DNA from 4 places in the Streptomyces sp. NBC_00057 genome. Region 2 is predicted to be linked to each of the others. Evidence: riboswitches for the same ligand, from Rfam matches in the RefSeq annotation. Region 2 holds a riboswitch; each other region holds the start of a gene.

What was found. A riboswitch is a leader RNA that binds a small molecule or an ion and turns the genes downstream of it on or off. The one in region 2 is predicted to bind thiamine pyrophosphate.
Region 1: it holds a riboswitch for thiamine pyrophosphate, as region 2 does, so the genes downstream of both, thiO (glycine oxidase ThiO) here and OG953_RS12575 (thiamine ABC transporter substrate binding subunit) in region 2, are expected to answer to the same signal.
Region 3: it holds a riboswitch for thiamine pyrophosphate, as region 2 does, so the genes downstream of both, thiC (phosphomethylpyrimidine synthase ThiC) here and OG953_RS12575 (thiamine ABC transporter substrate binding subunit) in region 2, are expected to answer to the same signal.
Region 4: it holds a riboswitch for thiamine pyrophosphate, as region 2 does, so the genes downstream of both, OG953_RS40730 (cytosine permease) here and OG953_RS12575 (thiamine ABC transporter substrate binding subunit) in region 2, are expected to answer to the same signal.

What each region holds. Positions count from the first base shown of each region.
Region 1 is NZ_CP108256.1:6,654,373-6,662,089, reverse strand. Features, by position in the region: gene OG953_RS31380 (NAD(P)/FAD-dependent oxidoreductase) at 1-1,100, opposite strand, end outside; TPP riboswitch at 1,557-1,671, shown strand; gene thiO (glycine oxidase ThiO) at 1,668-2,852, shown strand; gene thiS (sulfur carrier protein ThiS) at 2,849-3,067, shown strand; gene OG953_RS31365 (thiazole synthase) at 3,070-3,864, shown strand; gene pknB (Stk1 family PASTA domain-containing Ser/Thr kinase) at 3,986-5,902, shown strand; gene OG953_RS31355 (deoxyribonuclease IV) at 5,909-6,766, shown strand; gene OG953_RS31350 (DUF4396 domain-containing protein) at 6,868-7,461, shown strand; gene OG953_RS31345 (sulfite oxidase-like oxidoreductase) at 7,494-7,717, opposite strand, start outside.
Region 2 is NZ_CP108256.1:2,722,448-2,730,164, forward strand. Features, by position in the region: gene OG953_RS12570 (ABC transporter permease) at 1-382, opposite strand, end outside; gene OG953_RS12575 (thiamine ABC transporter substrate binding subunit) at 529-1,638, opposite strand; TPP riboswitch at 1,713-1,829, opposite strand; gene rlmN (23S rRNA (adenine(2503)-C(2))-methyltransferase RlmN) at 1,871-2,977, opposite strand; gene OG953_RS12585 (phosphatidate cytidylyltransferase) at 3,079-4,164, opposite strand; gene frr (ribosome recycling factor) at 4,164-4,721, opposite strand; gene pyrH (UMP kinase) at 4,902-5,678, opposite strand; gene tsf (translation elongation factor Ts) at 5,838-6,674, opposite strand; gene rpsB (30S ribosomal protein S2) at 6,777-7,685, opposite strand.
Region 3 is NZ_CP108256.1:4,570,631-4,578,347, reverse strand. Features, by position in the region: gene OG953_RS21505 (cupin domain-containing protein) at 1-188, shown strand, start outside; gene OG953_RS21500 (DUF5326 family protein) at 345-557, shown strand; gene OG953_RS21495 (IclR family transcriptional regulator) at 802-1,572, shown strand; gene OG953_RS21490 (SsgA family sporulation/cell division regulator) at 1,674-2,111, shown strand; gene OG953_RS21485 (YibE/F family protein) at 2,192-3,514, opposite strand; TPP riboswitch at 3,585-3,718, shown strand; gene thiC (phosphomethylpyrimidine synthase ThiC) at 3,711-5,501, shown strand; gene OG953_RS21475 (hypothetical protein) at 6,434-6,664, shown strand; gene OG953_RS21470 (hypothetical protein) at 6,968-7,276, shown strand; gene OG953_RS21465 (hypothetical protein) at 7,642-7,717, shown strand, end outside.
Region 4 is NZ_CP108256.1:8,649,859-8,657,575, reverse strand. Features, by position in the region: gene OG953_RS40760 (ABC transporter ATP-binding protein) at 257-2,071, shown strand; gene OG953_RS40755 (glycosyltransferase) at 2,083-2,529, shown strand; gene OG953_RS40750 (SDR family NAD(P)-dependent oxidoreductase) at 2,645-2,968, shown strand; gene thiD (bifunctional hydroxymethylpyrimidine kinase/phosphomethylpyrimidine kinase) at 2,883-3,680, opposite strand; gene thiE (thiamine phosphate synthase) at 3,677-4,354, opposite strand; gene thiM (hydroxyethylthiazole kinase) at 4,351-5,160, opposite strand; partial or broken gene OG953_RS40730 (cytosine permease) at 5,233-5,754, opposite strand; TPP riboswitch at 5,797-5,891, opposite strand; gene OG953_RS40725 (hypothetical protein) at 6,074-6,223, shown strand; gene OG953_RS40720 (SpoIIE family protein phosphatase) at 6,191-6,598, opposite strand; gene OG953_RS40715 (hypothetical protein) at 6,642-6,902, opposite strand; gene OG953_RS40710 (alpha/beta hydrolase) at 7,118-7,717, opposite strand, start outside.

The sequences.
Region 1 (7,717 bases), 3.9 Mb from region 2:
ACCGACCAGGAGGGACCGGCCGGATCGCCGCGCCACAGCAGGGTGTCGGCGCTCCCGTGGTGGCCCGCGTACTGCACGAACCGGTCGAACTGCTCGGACCAGAAGTACGGCACAGGGTCGTACGTCCGCGGAGCCGGGCCGTCCTCGGCCCCCGCCCCGATGATGTTGGCGGCGGCGGTCCGAGGGCCCTGGAGTGCGTTGTCCCAGTGGTGGATGAGAAGGCGTTCGCCGTACCGCAAGGAGGGGAACGAGGCGCAGTCACCGACCGCGTACACATCGGGGACCGAGGTGCGCAGCGTCCCGTCGGCGGTCACCGATCCGTCGGGGCCGAGCGCGATGCCGGAGCCGGCCAGCCAGCCCGTGGCGGGCCGTGCGCCGATTCCGACGACGACCGCTCCGGCCGGGATCGTGCGGCCGTCCGCGAGGATCACCCGGCCGGGTTCGATGCGGGCGACCCGGGCTCCGGTGAGGAGTTCGGCGCCGCTCTCGGCGTACCAGGCGGTCATCGGGGCGGCGACCTCGGCGGGCATCGCGCCCGCGAGGGGCCGGTCGGCGGCCTCGACGACGGTGACCTCGCAGCCCGCGGCGCGGGCCGCGGTGGCGAACTCGGCACCGATCCAGCCCGCGCCGACGACCACGACGCCGTGCTGCCCGTCGAGTACGGGCCGCAGCCGTGCCGCGTCGTCGAGGGTGCGCAGCAGATGGACGCCGGGAACCCCCTCGGCGCCGGGCAGGACGACCGGTTCGGCGCCGGTCGCGATCACCAGGACGTCGTATGCAACGGGTCCCGACGGGGTGTCCAGCTCATGCGCGCCCGGCCGCACACCGGTGACTTCGCGGCCCAGCTGCAGATCGATGTCCAGCGCGTCGAAGTCGACGTCGAAGGCGGAGTCCTCGGCCTTGCCGAGCAGTACCGCCTTGGACAGCGGGGGCCGGTCGTAGGGCTGGTGCGGTTCGGCGCCGATCAGGGCGACGGAGCCGGTGAAGCCCTGTTCCCGTAGGGCCACCGCCGTCTGCACGCCGGCCATGCCCGCGCCGACGATGACGACGCGGCGCCCTGCCTGCCGGTCCGGCTGCTCTGACTGCTGCTGCTCGCTCACTAGTACACCTTACGCATCTGACGAATCGTCAGGAAAGGGGGAGCTCTTCGACCGTGCTCGTCCCGCTGCTCTGCAACTCGGTTCACAGCTGCTCGACCAGCGCCCGGTTTTGGCGAACATGGGCACGATTGGGTGAACAGTGTGACGATCTGTGGGTATGCCCGGCCATGTGTGCGTAATGTGCGCGGTGCGATCTGGGACGCCGAGTGTGGCGTCAGCAGTCGGGGCCCCCGTATCACCGGAGTAATGGTTCGGGGCCTCCCCGTCGCCTCTGGCCACACCCACATGACCAGGTCGTAGGGATTCCACCCACCTGGGACGGACCGCATACGGGATATGCGTCGCCGCCCAGGAGGCGAAAGCGGAGGACCAGTGCGCCCAAGACCGTTCGGGGCGTGCCGGTGGGACAGGACCTGTTCCTGCTCACTGCCCAGGAACGGTTTAGGGTGGCCAACGTAAAACACTCGCGGGAGCCCGGACGCACCGGGCTGAGAGGGAGGCTGGAGCGGCCTTCGACCGTACGAACCTGATCCGGGTCATGCCGGCGAAGGGAGGGGTTGGGCACCCATGCGTTCTTCTCGGAACGGGAACGGATCCGATGTCCTTGTCATCGGGGGCGGGATCATCGGTCTGGTGACCGCCTGGCGGGCCGCGCAACGCGGACTGCGCACCGCGGTCGTCGATCCCGAACCGGGTGGCGGAGCCGCCCGGGTGGCGGCCGGCATGCTGGCCGCCGTCACCGAACTCCACTACGGCGAACAGATGCTGCTGGGCCTCAATGTCGCCTCGGCCGCCCGCTATCCGGCCTTCGCGGCCGAGCTGGAGGCGGCGAGCGGACAGGAGACCGGCTTCCGCGCCTGCGGCACCCTGGCCGTCGCGCTGGACTCCGACGACCGTGCCCATCTGCGGGACCTTCACGCCCTGCAGCAGCGTTCGGGCCTGGAGTCGGAGTGGCTCACCGGCCGCGAGTGCCGCCGCCTGGAGCCGATGCTCGCGCCGGGCGTCCGCGGCGGTCTGCGGGTCGAGGGCGACCACCAGATCGATCCCCGCCTGCTGGCCGCCGCACTGCTGACCGCCTGCGAGCGGGCCGGGGTGGTCTTCCACCGCGGCTGGGTGGAGCGCCTGACGGTGATACGCGACCGGGCCGCCGGAGCCGTGCTCGCCGGGGGTACGGAGCTCGCCGCCGACCAGGTCGTGCTCGCCGCGGGCAGCCTCAGTGGCCGGCTCCCGGGGCTGCCGGACGAGGTCGTGCCGCCGGTCCGGCCGGTGAAGGGGCAGGTGCTGCGGCTGACCGTGCCCGCCGCGTACGCACCGTTCCTCACCCGGACGGTCCGGGCCGTGGTCCGGGGCAGCCATGTCTATCTCGTACCGCGCGAGAACGGCGAACTGGTCGTCGGCGCCACCAGCGAGGAGATGGGCTGGGACGCCACCGTCACCGCGGGCGGCGTCTACGAGCTGCTGCGGGACGCCCACGAGCTGGTGCCCGGCATCACCGAGCTGCCGCTCACCGAGACCGGGGCCGGCCTGCGCCCCGCTTCCCCCGACAACGCCCCGCTGCTCGGCCCGACCGCCCTGCCCGGCCTCCACCTCGCCACCGGCCACCACCGCAACGGGGTGCTGCTGACCCCCGTCACCGGTGACGTCATGGCAGAGCTCCTCACCACAGGCGAGCTGCCCGAGGTGGCCCGCCCCTTCACCCCGCACCGTTTCTCGTCCGCCGCCGTCTCCGTACGTCAGGAGCAGCCCGCATGACCGATCCCGCACCCCTCTCCGTGTCCGTGAACGGCGAGGTCCGTCTCCTCGCCGCGGGCACCACCCTGGACACCCTTGTCGCCACCCTGACCGCCGCGCACTCCGGCGTCGCGGCCGCCGTCAACGAGACCGTCGTCCCGCGCGGCCGGTGGTCCACCGCCGCACTCGGTGACGGTGACCGCGTCGAGGTCCTGACCGCGGTCCAGGGAGGCTGACCATGTCCGACGACCTCTTCGCCCTCGGCGATACCGCCTTCGGCTCCCGGTTGATCATGGGAACCGGCGGAGCGCCCAGCCTCGACGTGCTGGAACGCTCCCTGACCGCCTCCGGTACCGAGCTCACCACCGTCGCGATGCGCCGCCTCGATCCGACCGTGCAGGGCTCGGTGCTCTCCGTGCTCCAGCGGCTCTCCATCCGCGTGCTGCCGAACACGGCAGGTTGCTTCACCGCGGGCGAGGCCGTGCTGACCGCCCGGCTGGCCCGCGAGGCGCTGGACACCGACTGGATCAAGCTGGAGGTCGTGGCCGACGAGCGGACCCTGCTGCCCGACCCGATCGAGCTGCTGGACGCCGCGGAGACCCTGGTGGACGACGGCTTCACGGTGCTTCCGTACACCAATGACGACCCGGTGCTGGCCCGCAGGCTCCAGGACGTGGGGTGCGCGGCGATCATGCCGCTCGGCTCCCCCATCGGCTCCGGCCTCGGCATCCGCAATCCGCACAACTTCCAGCTGATCGTCGAGCAGGCCCGGGTGCCGGTGATTCTCGACGCGGGCGCCGGGACGGCCTCGGACGCGGCGCTCGCGATGGAGCTGGGGTGCGCGGCGGTGATGCTGGCGTCCGCGGTGACCCGGGCCCAGGAACCCGAGCTGATGGCCGCGGCGATGCGTCATGCGGTGGAGGGAGGGCGGCTGGCGTACCGCGCGGGCCGGATCCCGCGCCGCCACTTCGCCGAGGCCTCGTCGCCGGTGGAGGGGCGCGCGGCGCTGGACCCGGAGCGCCCGGCGTTCTGACCCACCGGACCGCCGCCGGCGGCTGCGTCGCGCATGTCCCTGTCACGGCTCGGCTGCAGTACGGCCCCGGGTCTGCCCGGGGCCGTGAGCCGTGTCCGTGGCAGCTCGTAGACTCGCATGCGTGGATACGACCCTCCAGGACCCTCTCGTCGGGCAGCTGCTCGACGGCCGCTACCGCGTCGATGCCCGCATCGCCGTGGGCGGCATGGCCACGGTCTACCGGGCCGTGGACACCCGGCTCGACCGGGTGCTCGCCCTCAAGGTGATGCACCCGGCGCTCGCCACAGATGCCTCGTTCGTCGAGCGCTTCATCCGCGAGGCCAAGTCCGTGGCCCGGCTCGCGCACCCCAATGTCGTCGCGGTCTTCGACCAGGGCGCCCAGGGGCAGTACGTCTACCTCGCGATGGAGTACGTCGCGGGCTGCACCCTGCGCGACGTACTGCGCGAGCGCGGCGCCCTGCAGCCGAGGGCCGCACTGGACATCCTGGAGCCGGTCCTCGCCGCCCTCGGCGCCGCGCACCGCGCGGGCTTCGTGCACCGCGACATGAAGCCTGAGAACGTCCTGATAGGGGACGACGGCCGGGTCAAGGTCGCCGACTTCGGTCTCGTACGGGCCGTGGGCGCCGTCACCAACACCACCGGGTCCGTCCTGGGCACCGTCTCCTATCTCGCCCCCGAGCAGATAGAGCACGGCACGGCGGACACCCGCACCGATGTGTACGCCTGCGGTGTCGTCCTGTACGAGATGCTGACCGGCTCCAAACCGCACGCCGGCGACACCCCCGCCCAGGTCATCTACCAGCACCTCAACGAGGACGTCCCGGCCCCGTCGGCCACCGTCCCGGGGCTCCCGGTCGAGCTCGACGACCTGGTGGCCGTCGCCACCGCCCGTAACCCCGAGCTCCGCCCGTTCGACGCGGTGGCGCTGCTCGCCGAGACCCGCGAGGCCCGCTCCGGCCTCACCGACGCCCAGCTGGACGCCGTACCGCCGCAGGCTCTCGCCGAGGTGCACGACGCCGCCGAGGACCGCACGAGCGTGATCCCGCGGCTGCTCCCGGCCGACCAGGGCGTGGCCCACCACACCAGCCGGCTGGAGATGCCCCCGCCGACACCGCCGCAGCCCGCGCCGCACGGCCTGCGCCACGGCGGCCCGCGGCGCTCCGTCATCGCCGTGGTCGTCGCGGTGCTGCTGGCGCTGGGTATCGGCACCGGTGTCTGGTACATCAACTCCGGGCAGTTCACCCGGGTCCCCTCGGTGCTCGGCCAGACCGAGAAGACCGCCCGGGAGCGGCTCTCGGACGCCGGCCTGGAACTCAAGAGCGTCGAACGGGCCTACAGCGATACCGTCGAGCGCGGCAAGGTCATCAGCAGCGACCCCGAGTCCGGTGCCCGCATCCGGGGGAACGATGCGGTGACGCTCGTCGTCTCGCGCGGTCCGGAGACCGTGAAGGTGCCCGATGTCCAGGACCTCTCACTCGGGGATGCCAGGCGCGCGCTGAAGGAGGCGGGTCTGGTGCCCGGTATGGTCACCAAGGAGTTCAGCCAGGAGACGGGACGGGGCGAGGTGATCCGCACGGACCCGGTGGCGGGCACCGAGCGCCACCCGGACTCCGCGGTCGCCCTCGTCGTCAGCAAGGGCGCTCCGGTCGACGTCCCGGATGTCACCGGGCTGTCCGTCGAGGACGCCACCACCGCGCTGGACGAGAAGGGGCTGAAGGCAAAGGTGCTGCCCGACCGGGTCAGCTCCCCCGAGGATGCGGGCGACATCGCCCGTCAGTCGCCGGGCGAGGGCACCGAGGCCGCCGAGGGCGACACCATCACGCTCACGGTCTCCAAGGGACCGCGGATGATCGACGTCCCGGACGTCATCGGGAAGGACGTCGATGACGCCAGGAGCGAGCTGGAGGACGCGGGCTTCGAGGTCAAGGTCGACCGCCCGTTCCTCTCCTTCGGCGACACCATCGACAGCCAGTCCGTCGACGGCGGCAATCAGGCCCCCGAGGGCAGCACCATCACCATCAGGACCAAGGGACTCTAGATCCACATGCGCAACCCAGTCGGCGGCCATGTCCCCGTGGCCGGCGGCCTCGCCAAGGTCGGCCTCCCCTACGCCCGCGAGATGGCGGCGGAGGCCGTCCAGGTCTTCGTCGCCAACCCGCGCGGCTGGGCGACGCCCGCCGGAAACCCGGCCCAGGACGAGCGGTTCCGCGCCGAGTGCGCCGCCGATTCCATACCGGCGTACATCCATGCCCCGTACCTGATCAACTTCGGTTCGCATACCGTGGCCACCGTCGAGAAGTCCGTGGACTCGCTGCGCCACTCACTGCGCCGGGCCCGCGAGATCGGCGCCCTGGGTGTCGTGGTGCACACCGGATCGGCAACGGGCGGCCGGCCGCGCGAGCAGGCCCTCGGACAGGTACGCACGCACATGCGGCCGCTCCTGGACGAGCTGACGCGCGACGACGACCCGTATCTGCTGCTGGAGTCGACCGCCGGGCAGGGGTTCTCGCTCTGTTCGCGGACCTGGGACTTCGGCCCGTACTTCGACGCACTCGACGCCCACCCCAAGCTCGGCATCTGCCTCGACACCTGCCACATCTACGCGGCGGGCCACGACCTGACGGGCCCGGCGGGCATGCGGCAGACACTGGACCTGCTGGTGGACACGGTCGGCGAGGGCCGGCTGAAACTGATCCACGCCAATGACTCCAAGGACGTGGTGGGAGCCCACAAGGACCGGCACGAGAACATCGGCGCCGGACACATCGGCGAGGAGCCGTTCCGGGAACTTTTCACTCATCCGGCGACCGCCGGTGTACCGCTGATCATCGAGACGCCGGGCGGCAAGGAGGGGCATGCGGCGGATGTGGCGCGACTGAAGGAGCTGCGCGACCGGGGCTGAACGGCTCGGCCGCGCACTGATTTCCCCGCCGAGGAATACCCCATGGGGGTATACGGTTCTTGCTGTCGACAGGAACCGCTACTCGGCATTGGGGGATCGCCATGCAGCACGACACACAGCACGAGCAGCACAGCCACCATGAGCGGGGCGAGCAGCACAGGCGGCACACAGGTCGCAGCAGGCGCGTAGACCACGGCGAGCACGCAGCCCACTCAGGTCATGCCGACCACACCAGCCACACCGGCCACCATCTCGGCAAGGCCGGCTGGGCCATCGCCGCACAGGCCACCCTGCACTGCCTCACCGGATGCGCCATCGGCGAGATCCTCGGCATGGTGATCGGCACGGCGCTCGACTGGGGCAACATGGAGACGATGGTGCTCGCGATCGTTCTGGCCTTCTTCTTCGGCTACACGCTGACGCTGCACTCCATCCGGAAGGCGGGCGTCGACTTCCGTACGGCCCTGCGGGTCGCCCTCGCCGCCGACACCCTCTCCATCGCGATGATGGAGCTGATCGACAACGGCGTGATCGCACTGTGGCCGGGCGCCATGGACGCCACTCTCTCCGACACGCTGTTCTGGGGAGCGCTCGTACTCTCGCTCGCCGTCGCCTTCGTCGTCACCACACCGGTCAACAAGTGGATGATCGGCCGCGGCAAGGGCCACGCGGTGGTGCACCAGTACCACCACTGAGGGCGGACCGGGCCGGCCCGGGAGCCATCAGGTCAGAGCTCGGGGCCGTCCCCGGACTCTTCCTGGTAGGAGTAGCGCTGCTCGCGCCACGGGTCGCCGATGTTGTGATAGCCGCGCTCCTCCCAGAAGCCGCGGCGGTCGGCCGTCATGTACTCGACGCCCCGGACCCACTTGGGCCCCTTCCAGGCATAGAGGTGCGGCACGACGAGCCGGAGCGGGAAGCCGTGCTCCGCGGTGAGCAGCTCACCGCCCTTGT
Region 2 (7,717 bases):
TTGCCCAGACGGTGGTGTCGAGCCGTACGCCCCAGAGTTCGTCGAGGAGCCCGCCGCGTCCCAGCAGCGCCAGGAAGGCGGTCCCGACCACGACGGTCGGCAGGACGAACGGCACGGTGACGACCGCCCGCAGCAGTTGTTTGCCGGGGAAGTCGAAGCGGGCGAAGACATAGGCGCCGGGCAGCGCGATCAGCAGGGTCAGCGCGGTCGAGGCGAGCGCCTGCCAGGTGGTGAACCAGAGGACGTCGCGAATGTCCGGCCGGGTCAGCACCTCGCCGATCCGGCCGAACTGCCAGACGCCGTCCACCTTCAGCCCGCGGCCGACGATCGCGGCGACGGGGTAGGCGAAGAACAGCGCGAAGAACGCGACGGGCACGGCCATCAGGCCGAGCCGCACCGCGCTCGCGCGCCACGCCTTTGCGCGCGCCGAGTTCGCGTGCCCGGAGCGGGCGCGCGGCCTCTTCCCGCGCGGCCCCTCCCCATGCTCGCCCTTCCCGCCCGCGTCCGTTCCGCGTACGGGAGTCTTCGCTACTTCACTACGAGCGAGGACCACGACTGGACCCACTGCTCACGGTTCTTGGAGATCTTGTCGGGGGCGACGGTCGTCGGCTTGTCCACCGTCGCGCCGAACTTCGTGAAGAGTTCCGGCAGTTCCGCGCTCCTGGTGACCGGGTTCACGAACATGTTGAGCGGCATGTCCTCCTGGAACTTCTTACTGATCAGGAAGTCCAGCAGGGCCTTGCCGCCGGCCTCGTTCTTCGCGCCGTTCAGCAGACCCGCGAACTCGATCTGACGGAAGCAGGTCCCGGTGGCGACCCCGGTCGGGGCCTCTGCCGGCTGCGGCTTCGCATACAGCACCTCGACGGGCGGGCTGGAGGCGTACGAGACGACGAGCGGCCGGTCGGCCTTGGCCTTCTTGCCGCCCGCGGAGCCGGAGAACTCCTCGTTGTACGCCTGCTCCCAGCCGTCGACGACCTTGACGCCGTTGCTCTTCAGCTTCTTCCAGTAGTCCTGGTAGCCCTTCTCGCCGTAGGTGGCGACGGTGCCGAGGAGGAAGCCGAGGCCGGGCGAGGAGGTCGCGGCGTTCTCGGTGACGAGGAGGTTCTTGTACTCGGGCTTCGCCAGGTCGTCGAAGGACTGCGGCGGCGCGAGCTTCTTGTCGGCGAAGTACTTCTTGTCGTAGTTGATGCAGATGTCGCCGGTGTCGATCGGGGTGACCCGGTGCTCGGCGTCCAGTTGGGTGCCGGCCGCCACCTGGTCGATGCCCTTCGCCTCGTACGGCGTGAAGAGACCGCTGTCGAGAGCGCGGGAGAGCAGGGTGTTGTCGACGCCGAAGAACACATCGCCGCGCGGGGAGCCCTTGGTCAGGATCTCCTGGTTGAGCGCGACACCCGCGTCGCCGCTCTTCAGCACCTTGACGGTGTAGCCGGTCTCCTCGGTGAACTCCTTGAGCACATCCTTGGAGGCGTTGAAGGAGTCATGGCTGACGAGGGTCACGGTCTTCGAACCGGAGCTCTTCGTGCCGCCGGAACCGGAGTCCGACTTGCCGGAACTCCCGCATCCGGCAAGTGCCGTGACGCCGAGCGCGGCGGCGACGGCCGTCGCCGCAAGCTGCTTGGTTCTGCGCGTGGTGCTCATTGTGGATTCCTCCTGGGCTTTGGCCAGGAAGAGACGCGGCCCTGCCCCTGGAGAAGCGGGCAGGGCGCAACAGCATGAGTTGATGACCGAACTTCCTACCCGGAATGACCCGGGCGAGGTTCAGAGGGTCTGCGGCCGACCTGTTCTCGGTGCCGCACTCTCAGCGCTGTGGCGCTCCCCTGTCGGAATATGAAGTTGATTTCAGGCCCAGGCTACACGGGCCGTTCCGGCCTCAGCGCTCGGCTGCCGCCAACTGCCCGCAGGCCCCGTCGATCTCCTGGCCGCGGGTGTCCCGCACGGTGACCGGCACTCCGTGTGCCGCGATCGCCTCGACGAACGCCTTCTCGTCCTCGGGCCGCGAGGCAGTCCACTTGGAGCCCGGCGTCGGGTTCAGCGGGATCAGATTGACGTGCACACGCTTACCCTTGAGGAGTCGGCCGAGCCGGTCACCGCGCCACGCCTGGTCGTTGATGTCCCGGATCAGCGCGTACTCGATGGAGATGCGGCGGCCGGATTTCTCCGCGTACTCCCACGCGGCGTCCAGCACCTCGCCCACCTTCCAGCGCGTGTTCACAGGGACGAGCGTGTCGCGCAGCTCGTCGTCCGGTGCGTGCAGGGAGACGGCGAGGCGGCACTTGAAGCCCTCGTCGGCGAAGCGGAGCATCGCGGGCACCAGGCCCACGGTGGAGACGGTGATCCCGCGCTGCGAGAGCCCCAGCCCGTCCGGCTCCGGGTCGGTCAGCCGACGGATCGCGCCGACCACCCGGTTGTAGTTGGCGAGCGGCTCGCCCATGCCCATGAAGACGATGTTGGAGAGCCGCGCCGGACCACCGGGGACCTCCCCGTCGCGCAGCGCGCGCATGCCGTCCACGATCTGGTGGACGATCTCCGCGGTCGACAGATTGCGGTCGAGACCGGCCTGTCCCGTGGCGCAGAACGGGCAGTTCATCCCGCATCCCGCCTGCGACGAGATGCACATCGTCACCCGCTCCGGGTAGCGCATCAGGACGGACTCGACGAGCGTCCCGTCGTGCAGCTTCCACAGCGTCTTACGGGTGGTGTCGTCGTCACAGCTGATGTGGCGGACCACCGACATCAGGTCGGGGAACATCGCCTCGGCGAGCTTGTCCCGCGAACCGGCCGGGATGTTGGTCCACTCGGCCGGGTCGTGCGCGTACCGCGCGAAGTAGTGCTGTGAGAGCTGCTGGGCGCGGAACGGCTTCTCGCCGATCGCGGCGACCGCTTCCTTGCGCTCGGCGGGCGTGAGGTCGGCGAGGTGCCGCGGCGGCTTCTTGGCTCCGCGGGGCGCGACGAAAGTGAGTTCTCCGGGCTTAGGCATGGTTCATCCAGTGTCGCAGACAGAACAGTGAGGGCCCGCCGCCCTGTGGACAACGGACCCTCACTCGCAAAAGCCCAGGTCAGGGCGGTAGAACTCGGGGATCAGCCGGAACCCACGAACAGCACCAACAGCAGCCAGACCACCGGGGCGGTCGGCAGCAGCGAGTCCAGCCGGTCCATGATGCCGCCGTGGCCCGGCAGCAGCGTGCCCATGTCCTTGATCCCGAGGTCCCGCTTGATCATCGACTCGCCCAGGTCACCGAGAGTGGCACTGGCCGCGACCGCGAGCCCCAGCAGCAGTCCCTGCCACCAGGAACCGCCGTCGATCAGGAACTGCATGCACAGCGCGCCGACGACCATCGCGAAGGCGACGGCCCCGAACAGGCCCTCGCGGGTCTTTCCGGGGCTGATGCGCGGCGCGAGCTTGTGCTTGCCGAAGCGCCAGCCGACGGCGTACGCACCCGTGTCGCTGACCACGGTCAGCAGCAGGAAGGTGAGCACCCGCTGAGGCCCGTCGTCCGCGGTCAGGAGCATGGCGACGAAGGTGGCCAGGAACGGTACGTAGAACGCGGCGAACACGCCGGCCGTAACGTCCTTGAGGTAGCCCTCGGGAGGCTCGGTCATCCGCCAGACGAGCACCGCGAGTGCGGTCAGCGCCATCGCCACCCAGGCGCCCTCGGCGCCGCGTGCGTATCCGGCCACCACCATCGCCGCGCCACCGACCGCCAGCGGGATGAGCGGCGCCTTGATGCCCTTGCGCTCCTCCAGCCGGGAAGTGAGCTCCCAAAGGCCCACGACGACGGCGACGGCGATCACACCGACGAAGACGGCCTTCACGATGAACAGCGAGGCGACGATGACGGCGCCGAGCCCCACACCGACCCCTATTGCGGATCGCAGATCACGGCCCGCACGTTTCTTCTGCGGGGGCGGTGGCGCGGTGGACATGGGCTCCTGCGGCTTCTCGTCACGGAACAGGGGGCCGCCGCCCAGGCGTGCGGCCCCCTGTTCCCTGCCATCACGGTCGTCAGCGTCTCTACCTGTGTCGGGAACGTCCGGCACTATGGGCATGGGCCGAGTCTGCTGGGCGTCATGCACATCGTATGCAGGACCCGCCGGAGCGGCCTGCGTCGCGGGCACACCCCAGTGACCGGCTCCCCGCGGGGCGCCCCAGGAAGAGTCGTTCATCAGACTTCGAGCAGCTCGGCTTCCTTGTGCTTGAGCAGCTCGTCAACCTGTGCGACGTACTTCGCGGTGGTGTCGTCGAGCTCCTTCTCGGCGCGACGCACCTCGTCCTCGCCGGACTCCTTGTCCTTGACCAGCTTGTCGAGAGTCTCCTTGGCCTTGCGGCGCACGGCCCGGATGGAGATCTTGGAGTCCTCGGCCTTCGTCTTCGCGACCTTGATGTAGTCGCGGCGACGCTCCTCGGTGAGGTCCGGGAAGGTCACCCGGATGATATTGCCGTCGTTGCTCGGGTTGACGCCGAGGTCCGAGTCGCGGATGGCCTGCTCGATGTTGCGCAGCGCGCTCTTGTCGAACGGCGTCACGACGGCCATACGCGGCTCGGGCACCGAGAACGAGGCGAGCTGGTTGATCGGGGTCAGCGCGCCGTAGTAGTCGGCGACGATCTTGTTGAACATCGCCGGGTGCGCACGGCCGGTACGGATCGCGGCGAAGTCCTCTTTCGCGACGACGACGGCCTTCTCCATCTTCTCCTCGGCCTCAAGGAGGGTTTCTTCGATCACCACGTGCTCCTGCGTGTCTTGAGTGGGCCCGGCGTGCTCGGGCCCGGCGGGTCCTGCGTCGCGTCCTCACCTGCACGGTGTCCGACCGGCAGGCCGTTGTCCATCCTTCGGGGCCTGTCCCGGGGTGTTCCCCGCAGGCCCCGGACCTTTCCTTGACTTCCCGGGAAGGTCCCCCGGTTCTCAGGCCCGGGTGCCCTGGTCACTCACGAGCGTGCCGATCTTCTCACCCTTGACCGCGCGGGCGATATTGCCCGTGGCGGTCAGCTCGAAGACGAGGATCGGCAGCTGGTTGTCGCGGCAGAGCGTGATGGCGGTGGCGTCGGCGATCTTGAGATCGCGGGCGAGCACCTCGCTGTACTCAAGGGCGTCGAACTTCACCGCGTCGGGGTTGGTCTTCGGGTCGGAGTCGTAGACCCCGTCCACCCCGTTCTTGCCCATCAGCAGACCCTGGGCGTCGATCTCCAGGGCGCGCTGGGCGGCAGTGGTGTCGGTGGAGAAGTACGGCATCCCCATGCCGGCGCCGAAGATGACGACACGGCCCTTCTCCAGGTGGCGCACGGCGCGCAGCGGGATGTACGGCTCCGCGACCTGCCCCATGGTGATGGCGGTCTGGACGCGGGAGTCGATGCCCTCCTTCTCCAGGAAGTCCTGGAGCGCCAGGCAGTTCATGACCGTGCCGAGCATGCCCATGTAGTCGGAGCGGGCCCGGTCCATGCCGCGCTGCTGGAGCTCGGCACCGCGGAAGAAGTTGCCGCCGCCGATGACGACCGCGATTTGCGCGCCGTCGCGGACGACTGCCGCGATTTCCCGGGCGATGGCGTGTACGACGTCGGGGTCGACACCGAGACCCCCGCCGCCGGCGAACGCCTCTCCGGACAGCTTCAGCATGAAGCGCCCGGGTACCTTGCCGTCGTCGCGCTTGTGGTCACCTTTTGCGGCGTCCGCGCCCTTGTTCATGGAGATTCTCCTCGTGCACATACGAAGAAGGCCATTGCCGGTGGGTCTGGTGTCCCTCAGCGGCAATGGCCTCCTCGTCAGTTCTGCGGTCGTACGGCATGTGTGCGGCCGACGACTGCACCAGACCCTATCGGGGTCCACCGTTGTTCGCGGACGGACTCAGATGCCGACCTTGATGCGCGAGAAGCGCTTCAGGGTGACACCGGCCTCGTCCAGAACCTTCTGGACGGACTTCTTGTTGTCCTTGGCGAACGCCTGCTCCAGGACGACGACGTCCTTGAAGAAGCCGTTGACGCGACCCTCGACGATCTTCGGAAGGGCGGCCTCGGGCTTGCCCTCCTCGCGAGAGGTGGCCTCGGCGACACGACGCTCGTTCTCGACCGTCTCGGCCGGGACCTCGTCGCGGTTGAGGTACTTCGGGGCGAAGGCGGCGATGTGCTGCGCAACGTCCTTGGCGACCTCGGCGTTCTCCTTGTCCAGCTCGACGAGCACGCCGACCTGCGGCGGAAGGTCGGGCATGGTGCGGTGCATGTACGCAGCCACGTAACCGCCGGTGAACTGCGCGAAGCGGTCCAGGACGATCTTCTCGCCGAGGTTGGCGTTGGCCTCGTCGACGTACGCCTGGACGGTCTTGCCTGCCTCGATCTCGGAGGCGAGCAGCGCGGCCAGGTCGGTCGGCGAGGTCGCGGCGACGTGGGCGGCGAGCGCGTTGGCGACGGCCAGGAACTTCTCGCCCTTGGCGACGAAGTCCGTCTCGCACTTCAGCTCGAGCAGAACGCCGGAGGTCTTGTCCTCGGAGATGAGGGAGACGACGGCGCCGTTCTCGGCAGAACGGCCCTCGCGCTTGGCGACGCCCTTCTGACCCTTGATACGGAGCGCCTCGACGGCCTTGTCGACGTTACCCTCGGCCTCGTCGAGCGCCTTCTTGCAGTCCATCATGCCGGCGCCGGTCAGCTCGCGGAGCTTCTTGACGTCAGCGGCGGTGTAGTTCGCCATGAGTCTGTGTTTCTCTCTCGAAGTCTGAAAGATCTACGGGTGGACGGCGGGGGCGGTGCTCGTGGCACCGGCCCCCGCCGTCATTCAGCCGTGACGGAGGTGTCAGGCCTGCTCGGCGTCCGCGGCCGGAGCCTCGGCAGCGGGGGCCTCGGCAGCGACCTCGGCCGGCGTCTCGGCGGCGTCCGCGACCTTCTCGGTCTCGGCAGAGGTCTGCACCTCGGCATCGGCCTTCTTGTCACCCTCGAGCAGGTCGCGCTCCCACTCGGCGAGCGGCTCGCCGGCGGCCTTCTCGCCCGGCTTCGAGTCACCGGTGGCGGCACCGGAACGGGCGATGAGGCCCTCGGCGACGGCGTCGGCGATCACGCGGGTGAGCAGGGTGACGGAGCGGATCGCGTCGTCGTTGCCCGGAATCTTGTAGTCGACCTCGTCGGGGTCGCAGTTGGTGTCGAGGATCGCGACGACCGGGATGTGGAGCTTGCGCGCCTCACCGACGGCGATGTGCTCCTTCTTGGTGTCGACGATCCAGACGGCGCTCGGCACCTTCTGCATCTCGCGGATACCACCGAGGGTCTTCTCCAGCTTGGCCTTCTCGCGGGAGAGAACCAGGAGCTCCTTCTTGGTGAGGCCGGAGGCGGCCACGTCCTCGAAGTCGATGAGCTCGAGCTCCTTCAGACGCTGAAGGCGCTTGTAGACGGTGGAGAAGTTGGTGAGCATGCCACCGAGCCAACGCTGGTTGACGTACGGCATGCCGACGCGCGTCGCCTGCTCGGCGATGGCCTCCTGGGCCTGCTTCTTGGTACCGACGAACATGATGGAGCCGCCGTGGGCGACGGTCTCCTTGACGAACTCGTAGGCGCGGTCGATGTACGACAGCGACTGGAGCAGGTCGATGATGTAGATGCCGTTGCGCTCGGTGAAGATGAAGCGCTTCATCTTCGGGTTCCAGCGACGGGTCTGGTGACCGAAGTGGACGCCGCTTTCCAGCAGCTCCCGCATCGTGACGACGGCCATGGCCGTACTCCTTGAGGTGCTCGGTTGTCGCG
Region 3 (7,717 bases), 1.8 Mb from region 2:
AGCAGCCGCACAGGGAGGACGAGGTCTACTTCATCGTCAGCGGCCGCGCCTCGATCACGGTCGGCATGGAAACCACACAGGTGGGCAGGGGGAGCGTGGTGTACGTACCCGCCGGTGTTGCCCACAAGTTCCACCACATCACCGAGGACCTGCGGGTCATGGTGGTCTTCTCCCCGCCGGAAAGCTGAGCCGCTCCTACGGAGGGCCGGGCTCCGGTCTCAGGGATCCCTAAGGGGTCGATCAGGGGACTTCAAGGGCTGTGGAACCCCCGCCGGCCCCCTTTGCGCCTCTAGCATCGAGGTATCGAGACAGGAACTCACAGAGACGAGGCAAGGACGATGGCCGTGCGGGAGATATTCGCGGGGATGCCCTGGTGGGTGAAGTGGATCGCGGTGCCGGTCATCGCGATCGTCGTGTTCGGCGGTCTGATCGCCAGCGTGGTCGGGTTCGTGATCGGTCTGCTCTTCAAGGTTCTGGTTTTCGTGATCCTGGTCGGTGGACTCGTCTTCGTCGTACGCAAGTTCATGTCGTCCTCTTCCTCGCGCAGCGACTGGTAGGACGATCGGAAGCCGGCCGGGTGGATTAGCCCAGCTGAGCTAAGTGCAAGACGAAACGACGCCCCTTGCGGATGCGGTCGATATGGTGGCAGTCCGCTGCCACCACCTGGGAATTTACTGTCCGTTACCACCCTGACCAGTGGTTTGTACGGCGTTCGGCCTCCGGACCCCAGTCATGCGGCGGTCTGTGGGGGCGGCCCCCACAGGCGGGCTGACCGCCCGTCACCATGCCTGGGGGTGACCGTTGACCACGGCATCGAGCACTGCTGTCCCGACGCTGATCGGTTCGGTCCAGCGAGCGCTGAGGCTGCTGGAAGCTGTGGGAGCCCATCGAGACGGGGCGCCCGCGAAACAGTTGGCCAGGGAAGCGGGCCTTCCCCTTCCCACTGCCTACCATCTGCTGCGCACCCTGACCCATGAGGGCTATCTGCGCCGGGAGAACGGCGTGTTCCTCTTCGGGACCGCCGCTGAGCGCCTGGTCGACGAGGGTTCGCTGCAGAATCGTCGCAGCAGAATGACCGAGTCGCTGAGCCGCTGGCGCGACACCATCGGCGCACCGGTGTACTGCGCCGTCTACCGCGAGGGTGAGATCGAACTCATCGCGGTCGCCGACAACCCCGCCACACCCGCGGTGGGCGAGTGGGCATCCTTCCGGGAGACCGGGCACGCCCATGCGATCGGTCAGTGTCTGCTGAGCCAGCTCGACGAGAAGGCCCGCGAGGACCATCTGGACCGGCACCCTGTGCGGCCGCTGACCCGCTACTCAGTGAGGGACCGCCCGGCGTTTCTTGAACGATTGCGGTCGTTGGAACGAATGGAACCTGTCATCGAACGACAGGAGTACGCCTTGGGGACGGTCTGCGCTGCCATCCCGATCACAGCCGGATTCATTGCCGCCGCGATGGCGATTTCGGTACCCCTGGAGCAGGAAGATCGATTGCTCCCCGCAGTCGAACAACTACGTGGCGAAGTGGCCAGCCTCTTGCGCTCCTTCGTGTTCTCTATCAGTATCTGAAAAATCACTCCTTGTGATCTGCTATCGCGTGCACCACGATGGCGTCAATAGGGCCATGGGGGATCATTCCTGGCCAGATTCATCTACTGCGGGGTTGGACGATGCGCGAGTCGGTTCAAGCTGAGGTCATGATGAGCTTCCTCGTCTCCGAGGAACTCTCTTTCCGGATCCCGGTGGAGCTCCGGTACGAAGTGTGCGATCCGTATGCGATCCGGATGACCTTCCATCTGCCCGGCGACGCCCCCGTCACCTGGGCATTCGGCCGTGAGCTGCTGCTCGACGGTCTCAACAGCCCCAGTGGCGACGGTGATGTGCATATCGGGCCCACGGAGCCCGAGGGGCTGTCCGACGTACATATCCGACTTCAGGTGGGCACGGATCGCGCCCTCTTCAGGGCCGGTACGGCACCACTTGTGGCCTTTCTCGACCGGACGGACAAACTCGTGCCGCTCGGGCAGGAGTGCACGCTGGGTGACTTCGAGGGCAACCTGGAAGAGGCCCTGGGCCGGATCCTCGCCGAGGAACAGAACGCCGGCTGACGAGGACGGCGCCGCCGACCGGCCCGCCGGTCGAACGTAACACCTGCCGAATGGGTGAATCGCTCTCCGTACGGAGACGTTCAAGGCTTCGTCCTACGACGATGGCCTTTCCCGGTCCGTACGGGTGCCGAAGCTCCGAATTCCGCGCCGACCCCTGTGCGGTCCGCGGAGACGACCAGCGCCGCGAGCACCGTCGTCACCGGCACCGAGGCGACCAGTCCGATCGAACCGACCAGCGTTCGTACGATCTCCTCCGCCACCAGCTCGCTGTTGGTCACAGTCCCCACGCTGCTCTGGGCGATCGAGAACAGCAGCAGCAGCGGCAGTGCGGCGCCCGCGTAGGCGAGCACCAGCGTATTGACGACCGAGGCGATGTGATCGCGCCCGATCCTGATCCCTGCCCGGTAGAGCCCCCGAGCACCCATCGTCGGGTTCGCCTGGTGCAGCTCCCAGACCGCCGATGTCTGGGTGACCGTCACATCGTCGAGCACCCCGAGCGAGCCGATGATGACACCGGCCAGCAGCAGACCGCTCATGTCGATGTGCGGGTACAGGCCGTGGATGAGGCCGGTGCTGTCGTCGGTGTTGCCGGTCAGGCTCGCCCAGCCGATGAAGAGCGACCCGAGCAGCCCGATCAGCAGCAGTGAGATCAGTGTGCCGATCACCGCGACCGACGTGCGGGCGGTCAGGCCGTGGCACATGTAGAGCGCGATCAGCATGATCGCACTTGCCCCGACCACCGCGACGAGCAGTGGATTCGAGCCCTGGAGGATGGCCGGGAGGATGAACAGGGTCAGCACGGCGAACGACACGGCGAGCGCGACCAGTGCCATCACCCCACGCATCCTGCCCACCGCGATCACGACCAGGGCGAAGATCCCGGCCAGCAGCGTCATCGGGAACTTCCGGTTCACATCCGTCACCGAGTACTGCAGATCATGGGGTGCGTCGGGGGCGTACGCCACGACCACGCCCTGCCCTTCGTGCAACTGACGGGGTGCGTCCGGCTGGACGATCTCGACGAAGGTCCGGCCCTTGTCGTGACCGGTCGTCACCTCGATGGTGGCCTTCTCGCACAGCCCGGGCCCGCTGTCCGACGGCGGGGTGGTCTCGCCGCTGGTGGGTGTCTGGGCGGCGTTCACGTCCTTGCAGTCCACCTTGTCGATATTCACCACCTTTCCCTGCTGGGTCTGCCGGTCGAAGCCGACGCCGGTCCGCTCGTGCGGGGGCGCGCCGCCCGGCCAGAGCACCACCAGGCCGACGACGACCGCGGTGGTGAACGGGATCAGTACGGCCGCGATGACCTTGCGCAGATGTTTGGAGACCGGCGCGGCAGGGCCATGGCTGTGCGAGTGGCCGTGCTGATGGCCCTGCGGTTCGGGGTCGGTATGGGGGGACGTCACCGGCCGATCATCGCAAGAAGAGAAGGGCCGTCTGTTCATTACGCCGGACAGGGCGCTAGCGTGGAGGAACCTTTGCACACGCGGGAGCTCGGAGCACCGGGCTGAGAGGGCGCTGATATCCGTACATCTGTACGGGAGAGGCTGCGCCGACCGCCGAACCTGTTACCGGGTAATGCCGGCGTAGGGAGTAGGTCTCATGACCACATCGGATGCACGCACGCCTGCCTCGAACCAGAGCGACGAGGCCGGGAAGTCCATCGGCTGGCACAAGGGGTACGTCCAGGGTTCACGCCCGGACCTCCGGGTGCCGGTCCGTCAGGTGCACCTCACCAACGGCAAGGACGTGACGCTGTACGACACGTCGGGCCCGTACACCGATCCCTCCACCGAGACCGATGTCCGTCGCGGGCTCGCACCGCTGCGGGAGAACTGGATCACGGCGCGCGGCGACACCGAGGAGTACCCGGGCCGCCCCGCCCGCCCCGAGGACGACGGGCTCAAGCACACCTCGCCGCGTGGCGGGCTGCGCAACCTCGACGCGGTCTTCCCCGGCCGCCCGCGCCTGCCCCGCCGCAGCCGGGACGGGCAGCCGGTGACCCAGCTCGTGTACGCCCGCCGGGGCGAGATCACCCCGGAGATGGAGTACGTGGCGATCCGGGAGAACGTCGAACCCGAGGTGGTGCGCGAGGAGATCTCCGCGGGCCGGGCCGTGCTGCCGGCCAACGTCAACCACCCCGAGATCGAGCCGATGATCATCGGCAAGCGGTTTCTGGTGAAGGTCAATGCCAACATCGGCAACTCCGCGGTGACGTCCTCCATCGAGGAGGAGGTGGAGAAGATGACATGGGCGACGCGCTGGGGCGCCGACACGGTCATGGACCTTTCCACCGGCCGCAACATTCACACCACCCGTGAGTGGGTTCTGCGCAACTCCCCCGTGCCGATCGGCACCGTTCCCCTCTACCAGGCCCTCGAAAAGGTCGACGGCCGGGCCGAGGAGCTGACCTGGGAGATCTACAAGGACACCGTCATCGAACAGGCCGAGCAAGGCGTCGACTACATGACGGTCCACGCCGGCGTGCGCCTGCCGTACGTCCCGCTGACCGCCCGCCGCAAGACCGGCATCGTCTCCCGCGGCGGCTCGATCATGGCAGCGTGGTGCCTCGCGCACCACAAGGAATCGTTCCTGTACGAGCACTTCGAGGAGCTCTGCGAGATCCTCGCCACCTACGACGTGACGTACTCGCTGGGCGACGGGCTGCGCCCCGGATCGATCGCCGACGCCAACGACGAGGCCCAGTTCGCCGAACTGCGCACGCTCGGTGAGCTGAACACGATCGCCAAGCGGTTCGGCGTTCAGACCATGATCGAGGGCCCGGGCCATGTCCCGATGCACAAGATCAAGGAGAACATCGACCTCCAGCAGGAGATCTGCGAGGAGGCGCCCTTCTACACGCTCGGACCGCTGACCACCGATGTCGCCCCGGCGTACGACCACATCACCTCGGGCATCGGTGCGGCGATGATCGCATGGTGGGGCACGGCGATGCTCTGCTACGTCACGCCCAAGGAGCACCTCGGACTGCCCAACCGGGACGATGTGAAGACCGGCGTCATCACGTACAAGATCGCGGCCCATGCGGCGGACCTTGCCAAGGGGCACTCGGGGGCGCAGGACTGGGACGACGCGCTCTCCGACGCCCGTTTCGAATTCCGCTGGGAGGACCAGTTCAATCTGGCTCTCGACCCGGTCACGGCTCGGGAGTTCCACGACGAGACGCTTCCGGCCGAGCCGGCGAAGACGGCGCACTTCTGCTCGATGTGCGGCCCGAAGTTCTGCTCGATGAAGATCAGTAGAAGCATCACAGAGCAATTCGGCCCTGATGGAGCTGTGACCAGCGAAGATGAGGTCGCTGCCGGAATGCTCGCCAAGTCCGCCGAGTTCGCGGCGCAGGGCAACCGGCTGTATCTGCCAATTGCGGACTGATCTTCTGTCGTCTCAGCGTCCCCCGGCATACCTTCTGGGGGACGCTGTCGGTCTCAGAATCGGTGCGCACTCGGCAGGATTCGAACCTGCAACCTTCTGATCCATAGGATCGGGCAGGCCGTTGGGCGGGGGCTGCGCCTTCCGCCCGGCTAATCGCTGGTGGTCGTGATCAACAGCCTCTGTGTGCCGTCGTTGCCGTCAGCTCTGAACAGGGTGGCACCGGCTCGCAGCGTACGCAGCACTTCCGGCCCAGCCTGGCTGAGAGTTACAACTTTCTCTGCGGGTTCAAGGCACCCGGCTGCGCTCCGCTCCGCCGGGCGCGCTTCCCGGCTCTGGCTGCGCCCGCGCTCCTGCCTTCGGCCCGCTCGGCGCTGCCGCCGCCGACGCGCGCCCGCTGTGTAGGCCCGAGGGCATGAGTCGAGACCAAAGCCCGCGGCTTCAAGACATGCCTCCGGCGGGGGCGCTCAGACTCCGGGATGGACGGGGCGCCGTTCGCGAGTGCCGGCCGGAGCATGGCGAGCGTCGTGGGCTCCCATCCCGGCCACCTTCGACCCAGGCAGAGCCGAGCAGTCGCGGCCCAGGGCGTCCAGGTCGTTCGTACAGTGGCGCGCTCCACCTTGACGCCCTGAACCACGACTGCTCCACGGTGTGTGGGTCGAAGGCGGACGGGATGGGAGCTGGGGAGAGTTGTGGGCTGGGGGCGGTGGTGTGCGTGAGGGGTCTCAAGAACTCACGTAGGCCCTCACGAATGGGGTGTTTCACGTGAAACCGCTGCGCCCGGCAAGGGATTTGGCGCGACTCGCCTTGCCCGCCAATGTCGGGCGTCTTGCTTGTCGGTGCTGTACGCCACCATGGGGCTGTCCGGAGAAAACGACCGGGAGCGCCCGACCACTTTGGCGAGAGACGGGCGCCCCCTGAAGCGCAGGAGAAGCATGCCCTCCCAGCACCTGGATGCCAGCGTCCCAACTCGGACTGCTGCCATCAATCAAACTGTCGCACAGTTCACTGACAACCCCCGATTGATCACCGCGGCCGCTATCGCCTGCTGCGTTGTGGGCCAGGAAGCCATCACCGCTGTCTTGGACGCCTCAACACAGCTGATCACCGTGATCATCGTCCTGATCTCTATGCGGGCAGTGGCCCGCCCCATAGCTGATGTCTGACATCAGTGTCTGACACCAACAGGCGCGAACAGAGCCGATCCACGCCGAACCTCAGCGCATTGCCAGCAGCGGAACGGGGCGGGCTGAGCGTGGTCGCTGAGCCCCTTGGACCGACCTGATAAGGATGAGGCCAGACGTCAATCCCAGGGCCAGAACGGGGCGCCGCCCTCCATCGAGGTTCGGCGCCCCGGTTCGGGTTAACCGTGCCAGGGGATCAGGGAGCCGCACCCACGGGGACGTTCGATGGAGTCTTCCGCCGGCACTGGGTAGATGAACCATCACCGACACACCGAGGAGGGTGAAGTGAGCTACCTCGTCCGCCAGGTCGTCATGGGTGTGATCATAGGTATAGCCGTTCTGATCGTCGCCTTGATCGTAGTGAATCACTCCGCCAGCTCCGGCGTGGACAAGTACAGCTACACCAAAGGCTACGACGCTTTTGGTGGAGCGTTCATACCGACAGACGGTCGGAGCCGCGAGGAGGTGGAAGCGGATTGCGAGTCCATGTACCGGGGGCGTCAGCTCCAGGCCCCAGACGCCAAGTTGATCGAAAAGGACTGGGTCCAGGGATGTGCCGACGTGGCGCAGAACAAGGACTCCCGCTTCAAGTAGGGCGGTGACAGGCTGCCGTTCAATACAGCGGTGGAGTACAGCAACCTCAACAACCAACCCCGCCCAGCAGTGTCCCTTGGAGGCTCCGACGTGACCGCTATGACGCTCGATGACCTATCCAGATAGATCTACGGATCAGATGCTGAACATCTCGCCGTACCTGCGAGGCACTGCATCATGGGTCCATGGGGATCGACCTGGAGCTGCATTCATCACGGCCAACACGTAACTGGCGCAAGTCCCGCGCAACGCTCCTGCGAAGCTCGTACGGGCACGGGGACGCGTTGGCCGATGCACTCGGCTCTCTCCAGCTACTAGGAGTCCCTGGGAGGCTCACCGCCGTTGACCAATACGGAGACACGTTGATGAACGAGCAGGAAGCCGACGCCGCGCTCAGTGAGATCAACGGACTGCGCCAACAGCGCAGCGATCAGCGTCAGC
Region 4 (7,717 bases), 5.9 Mb from region 2:
GCTGCCGGTCGCCGTCGGCTGAAAAAACGCTTGGACACCGCGGGCGCCCCTGCGGGACACTGCGATTCCTGGCCTCCCCGTACTCGCACGGATGCGTCGCCACAAGCAGCGCGGGGGCTCCGCCGTCGTGCCCCGCCTCCGTAAGACGACCCGGGCGAAGGCACTCACTCGAACCGAAGCTCCGCACGGACATGGGGCAACGGCTTCTCCCCGGGGAAGCGCGTGACGAGCTGCCGCACGACAACACAGGGGTGGGATGGGATTGCCTGACTCGCGCGAGGTTCCGCCCGGCGGGGGCTCGGTGCTCCTCGCCCTTCGTTACTACGGGCGGGAGTTGGCCCGGCTCCGGTGGCTGACGGTGCCCGCGATGCTGCTGCCGGCGCTGGGCAATATCGGCATCAACTACATCGCGCCGCTGCTCGTCGCGAAGCTCGTCGGCCGGATCGCCGGCGACGCCGGAGTCACCATCGGCTCGGCGCTGCCCTACATCCTCGGCTTCGCCGGCGTCCTGCTGCTCGCGGAGGCGCTGTGGCGCGTCGGCCTGCACTGCCTGAACCGCCTTGACGCCCTCGGCATCGAGCACCTGTACGTGATCGGCATGGACGAGCTGTTCGCCAAGGACGCCACGTTCTTCCACAGCAACTTCGCCGGGTCGCTGACCAAGCGGGTCCTGAGCTTCGCGTCCCGCTTCGAGGAGTTCGTCGACACGCTGACGTTCTCGGTCGTGGGCAGCTTCGTGCCCCTGGTGTTCGGGTCGGTGGTGCTCTGGCGCTACGAACCGCTGCTCGTTGTCGGGCTCTTGGCGATGATCGCACTGACGGCGCTGTGCGTGACGCCCCTCATCCGCCGCCGCCAGGCGCTCGTCGACCAGCGTGAGGAGGCGATCGCCCGGGTGTCGGGCCACGTCGCCGACAGTCTGATGAACATGGACACGGTCCGGGCGTTCGCCGCCGAGGAGCGCGAGGCCGCCGAGCACCGCTCCCGCGTCGCGGTGTCGCGGCGGCTCACGTTGCGGTCGTGGGACTACGGCAACCTGCGCATCGACACGCTGGTCGCACCGATGTCCGTGCTGACCAACGCGCTGGGCCTGCTGCTCGCGGTCGCGATCGGCGGGGGCGGGCACGGCGTGGAGGCGATCGTGGTCGCCTTCACGTACTACACCAACGCAACGCGGATCATGTTCGAGTTCAACCAGATCTACCGCCGCCTGGAGAGCTCGATGACGGAGGCCGCGCAGTTCACCGAACTGCTGCTGAGGCCGCCGACCGTTCTCGACCCGGCGTCGCCGGAGCCGCTGCTGTCCCGGGCCGCCGACGTCCGCTTCGAGCACGTGACCTTTGCCCACGCAGGCGCCGAGCCGCTCTTCGAGGGCCTCGACCTGGCTGTGCCCAGCGGGGCGAAAATCGGCCTCGTCGGCCGGTCCGGTGGGGGCAAGACCACGCTCAGCCGGCTGCTGCTGCGTATGACGGACATCGACGCCGGCCAGATCCTGATCGGGGGCCAGGACATCAGCATGCTGCGCCAGGCCGACCTGCGCAGCCTGATCGCGTACGTGCCGCAGGACCCGGCGATGTTCCACCGCACGCTGCGGGACAACATCGCGTTCGCCCGGCCGGACGCCACCGACGCCGAGATCCGCCGCGCGGCCGAGGCGGCGCACGTCACGGAGTTCGCCGACGCGCTGCCGGACGGCTTCGACACCATGGTGGGCGAGCGCGGTGTCAAGCTGTCCGGTGGACAGCGCCAGCGGGTCGCCCTCGCCAGGGCGATCCTGCGCGACGCGCCGATCCTGCTGCTCGACGAGGCGACCAGCGCCCTGGACTCCGAGAGCGAGATCCTCGTCCAGGAGGCACTGTGGCGGCTCATGGAGGGGCGGACGGCGCTCGTGGTGGCGCACCGGCTGAGCACGGTCGCCACCATGGACCGGCTCGTCGTCCTCGACCGCGGACGGATCGTCGAGCAGGGCACGCACCAGGAGTTGCTCGCGTCGGACGGCGCCTACGCGAAGCTGTGGCAGCACCAGTCGGGCGGCTTCCTCGACGACACCCCCACGCGGGCCGACCTGCACTGAACGCGAGCCCGGTGCTCGCGCCGAACATGTGGGGCGCCGAGTTCCTGCCGCAGACGTCGATCCTGCCGCTCGTCGATCTCGTCATCACGCACGGCCGCAACAACACGACGACCGAGGCCCTCCACTTCGGCAAGCCGATGGTGCTGCTGCCACTGTTCTGGGACCGGTACGACAACGCCCGGCGGATGGACGAGCTGGGCTTCGGCTTCCGGCTGGACACCTACCGCTTCACGGACGGGGAACGGACAGGGACGGCGGAACGGCTGCTCGCGGACAACGCGCTGCGGGAGCGGCCGGCCGACGTGGGCGAGGAGATCCGCCGCCGGGACGGCCTGCGCAAAGCGGCGGATCTCATCGAAGGAGCTGCGAGGCAGGCGCGGTCGGCCCGGCGCTTGACCGCGGCGTGGTCCACCATCGGGTTCGTGTTGATGCCGTCGCAGAAAGCGACGGCCGCGTAGTGCCGGTCGCGGTACCGGCTCTGGTTGTGCGATGCCACGGCTTGTCCGACAAGCTGCCGGAACGTTTGACGCGACCTAAGCAACCGCTTAGCCTCTCGGGGTCCGTGTCTGTCCGATCACCGCACCCTGGAGTCACCGTGACCTCACCCTGGTCACCGGCAGGTCCCGCGGCATCGGCCTGATGATCACCAGAGCCCTGGCCGAAGCCGGTGCCCGGGTCTACGTCAGCTCCCGCAACGCCGTGGCATGCGAGGAGGCCGTACGGGAGCTTTCCGCCCGGGAACCTCTCCACACAGGCACCGCCCGGCGGGGCCTGTGTGGCGGCCCGGCGGTGCGGGACTCATCCACTGGCGTCAGGTGCGCCCGTGGATCCGCCAGCCGTGGTCCACCGGCCCGATGCCGGCCCCCAGAGCGAACCCCGCCTCGATCGCCGCGGTGACGTAGCCCTTGGCCCGGCGTACCGCATCCGGTACCGGGTGGCCCTGCGCCAGGCCCACCGCGACGGCCGAGGCGAGCGTGCAGCCCGTGCCGTGGGTATGGCGATTGTCGTGCCGCGGGGCGCGCAGCCAGTGTTCCTCCGCGCCGTCCGTCAGCAAGTCCGCCGCCTCGCCCGGCAGGTGGCCGCCCTTCACCACCACCCAGCGGGACCCGTACGTGAGCAGCCGCGCGGCGGCGCGGCGCATACCTGCTTCGTCCGTCACCGTGATGCCGGTGAGCTGCGCGACCTCATCGAGATTCGGCGTGGCCACTGTCGCGACCGGCAGCAGCGCGGTCCGTACGGCATCCAGCGCGTCCTCGGCCAGCAGCTTGTCGCCGTGCTTGGACACGCTCACCGGGTCCACGACGACCGGGGCCGCCACGTCCGACAACAGCTCGGCGACCACCGTGACCAGCTCGGGAGAGGAGAGCATCCCCGTCTTGACCGCCTGGACACCGATGTCGTCCACGACACTGCGGTACTGCGCGCGCACCGCCTCGACGGGGAGTTCCCATGCGCCCTGCACGCCCAGGGAGTTCTGTGCCGTGACAGCCGTGAGCACGCTCATTCCGTGGGCGCCGAGCGCCAGCATGGTCTTCAGGTCGGCTTGGATTCCGGCTCCTCCGCCGGAGTCGGATCCAGCGATCGTCAGCACGCGGGGCGGCGCGGTCATGCGTGGTTCTCCTCTCGGTTGCGGGTCCACGCCCGGGCGTATGCGTGGGCCGCTGCTCGGGGGTCCTCGGCGGCGCAGATGCCGGAGACGGCGGCGGCACCCACCGCCCCGGCATCCCGCAGGCGTGGCAGGTCGGCCGGGGTGACGCCGCCGATGGCCACGGCCGGCAGGTCGCTGAGCCGGACGAGGCGGGCGAACCCGGCGTGGCCGAGTGCGGCCGGGGCATCCGCCTTGGTCCGGGTCGCGTGCAGCGCGCCGATGCCGATGTGGTGGACGCGTGCCGGATCCTCGGCGGCGGCGCGCAGTTCGTCGGGGGTGGCGGCGCTCAGGCCCAGGACCGCGTGCTCACCGATCAGTTCGCGTACCGTGGCCGGCGGCAGATCCGACTGGCCGACGTGGACCCCGGTGACGCGCGCCCCGGCTGCCCGGGCCGCCAGGAACACGTCCACCCGGTCGTTGATGATCAGCGCCACCCGTTCGGGGACGACGGCAGCCACCTCCAGGACCGTCCGCAGGAACGCCCTCCCGGCGGCGTACTTCTCCCGGATCTGCACGGCAGTGACGCCTCCGGCCACGGCCCGGGCGACTGTCTCGGCCACGCTCCGGCCGCGGGCCGCGCACTGGGCTGCGTCCGTGACCAGGTAGACCGACAGATCCACCGGTGCCGCGGTCACGAGAGCACCGCCCGCTCGGCGAGGTCGGATACCTCCAGCGCGGCGAGCGCGTCCAGGAACGAGACGGCGAAGCTGCCGGGCCCGGAGGCCTCCTTCGCGGCGAACTCGGCGGCGACCGTGTACGCGGTCACGGCGGCCACCGTCGCGGCGAACCGGTCCTCGTCGACCGCCGCGAAGGCCGCCATCACCGCACCCAGCGCACAGCCGCCACCTGTCACCCGGGTCAACAGGGCATCCCCATGGGCGTTCCGGGCACTTCGCACCCCGTCGGTGACGAAGTCGACAGGCCCCGACACGGCGACCACGCAGTCGGTTGTACGGGCCAGCGCGCGTGCTGATTCCTCGGCGGCCTCGACGCCGTGGGAGGAATCCACGCCGCGCCCGCCACCGCCCGCGCCCGCGAGCGCGATGATCTCGGACGCGTTGCCCCGGATCACAGTCGGCCGCAGCTCCAGGAGCTCTCGTGCCAGCGAGGTGCGTACCGGCAGGGCGCCGACCGCCACCGGGTCGAGCACCCACGGCGTACCGGCCGAAGCCGCCGCCCGCGCGGCCTCGACCATGGCGGAGCGCTGTTCCGCGTGCGGGGTGCCGAGATTGACCAGGACGCCTGAGGCGATCCGGGCGAACGGGCCGGCCTCTTCCGGAATGTCGACCATGGCCGGTGAAGCGCCCAGTGCCAGCAGGACGTTGGCGGTGAACCCCGTGACCACCGAGTTGGTCAGGCACTGCACCAGCGGGGAGTCCGCCCGCACGCGTGCGAGGACCTGCGGGACGAGGACGGTGTGATCGGCGGATGTCGAGGGCATTCGAAGTCGCTCCGTGCGGGAGGGAATGGTGTCGGGACGCCGCGGAACTCGGGATCCGTCGGCCGACGGCGGTCAGTCCTGCGGCCGGTGACGCAGCCGCAGCGGGGCGTATACCGCCAGGGCCACGAGGAACGCCACGTAGTACGAGAGGTCGGCGCCGTGCAGGGCAGCCGCCACCGGGCCCACGTACAGACTGGTGTCCATGAACGGTACGGCGGCGGCGAAGGCGACGACGAACGCCGGCAACGGGGGCCATCCGGGCTGTGCCCGGGCGGTCTCGGCGGCGAGGTCGATCGCGGCGCCGCCCCTGGCCCGGGCCCGGGCGAGCCAGTCGACGACGACGATCGCCACGAATCCGGGAATCCAGTAGCCGACGAACAGCAGCACGTTCTGGAAGCGGGCCGTGGTGTCAGCAGCGTGCATCCACAGCACCAGAGGGAAGCCGAGCACGGCGGCGAGGGCGGCAGCCGCCGGGCGCGGAAGACGCACTCCCACGGTCTGCAGCGCCAAGGAACCGCTGTAGTCGTTCATGGCCTTGCTACTGAGGGCCGCCAGCGCCACGGCGAGCAGCCCGAACGCGCCCAGCGCCCCGCCGGTCTGTCGGCCGTCGGCGGGCAGACCGCCGGATACATGCGCCAAAGGCATGGAAGACATCCCTCCGCCAGTACGAACTGGTTCAGGTTCGACGGGTGTGATCTCAGCCCTCGGACGGGGCACCCCGTGTCCGGTACGACGGACAGACTAACCCGATCGCTCCGGCCCTCACATCGCCGGGACCGGTACTCCGAAGGGATCTCGGACAGGAGCGAGGGGTTGCTCGGCCCGGATGGTCTTGCCGTCGAGGTCGTAGTGGGCGCCCCAACGGGAGGTAAGCCGGGTCACCCCCGCGGCCGCACTCGTCGCTGGTGCGCGCGTGGCGCAGGTGCAAGGCGCTGAGACTGCCGTGGGAGACCTCGCCGGTGAGGACTTCGACGCGGATGAGGCGCGGGGAGAGTGGGCCGCGCGCGTGCCGGTGGCGTCGACGACCAGCTCACTGACCATCAGTTCGGTGGTGAACGGGTGATTCCAGGCCCCCGGTCGGCAAGCTGACGGGTGGTGAGGGTACGGGCGCGGGCGACCTGCGCGGGGTCGACCAGCAGCTCCCAGCGGACGGCCCGTCCTGCCCGCAGAAGGCGGGGCGGGCAAGGAGCAGGGGCGCGTCACCGGATCGGGGCCCGGTCAGCAGGGTGGTCGCCACGGCATCGCAGAGCTGCTCGAGTGGTCGTGCGGGGCCGACCATGGTACGCGGCAGTTGGTCGGGCCCGGCGTCGACATCCCGGTCCGGTGCCTGGAGGATTCCGTCGGTGCACAGCGCGAGGACGGAGCCTTCCGCGAGTCGGCGTTCAGCGCTTTCGACGGGCAGCCCGCCGCGCGGCCTGCCCCAGCGCCTCACCGTCATCGCAGCACGTGACCACCGCAATACCCTCGTTCCGCGTACTCGCTCACTTCTGGCTGAGCTTGATGTGCTCGGTCAGGTTGCCGAGCTCGCTGCCGAGTTTCTGCACGGGGTCGGCGAAGGAGGTCAGGGCGGACTCGATGTCGACCGCTGCGGCCGTGTGATGCTCCATGACGGCTGCGTGCTCCAGCCGTGCCCACACGGCGGCTTCGGCCACCAGCGCGTCGCGCTGAGGACTGGCAACCGGGTGCTGGGATGCCTGGGTGAGCAGCTCGCGGGCCTTCTGGCCGGGGGTGCTGTCGTTCATGGACCGAATCTTTCCAGCGGAGGCGGGGCGACGGGCGATTTCGGGGGCGGGACACACGGACCGAGCCGGTGGTGGAACTGGCACAGCATGCAGACGAGATCGCCTAACCGGTGACGGTCCCACGGTCCCCCTTGCCCGGCCGGGGGCTCGTCCCATACACGGCTTGCCATGGCGCGGCAGGGATGCCCGGGCGGATGCTCTCGGCACATGGCAGTTCAGCCGTCGACCCGCAAGGCCTGCAGCAGCATCGGCAGCGAGGAGTGCAACTCACGCTGCCAGTACGCCCAGCCGTGGGTCCCGGGTCCGTAGAAGTTGGTCTTCACGTGCTTCGCACCCCTGCGTTCGAGCTCGCTCGCAAGGGCCTGGTTCTGCCTGTTGAAGTCCGTTTCGAGCGCGCTCGTGCTGCCCGGCGGGTCCAAGGGGCCGGTGGTGCCGTCACCGCACGACAGGTAGACGGGGATCGACCTGAGGCGCTCGGCCAGGTGGAACGGGTCGTGGGCCGCCCAGATGTCACGTTGCGCAACCGGGTCGCCCCAGACCCTCAGCGGGTCGTTGCCCTGACCGGCGAAGAACCCCATGATGCGGTTCACCGACTCGTCGTTGAGCAGCGGGTGCACAGAGCCGGAGTACGCCGCGGCCGCCTTGAACATCCCGGGGTGCCGGGCGGCATACAGCAGGGCGCCCTGGCCGCCCATCGAAAGCCCCGCCACTACGCGGTTCCTGCTCGCCCCCCAATCGTGCTCGAGGAGGAGGCGCAGCTCCTTGGTGTGGAAGGTCTCCCACGCCGGGTCACCGCCCTGGCCGTAGTTCCACCA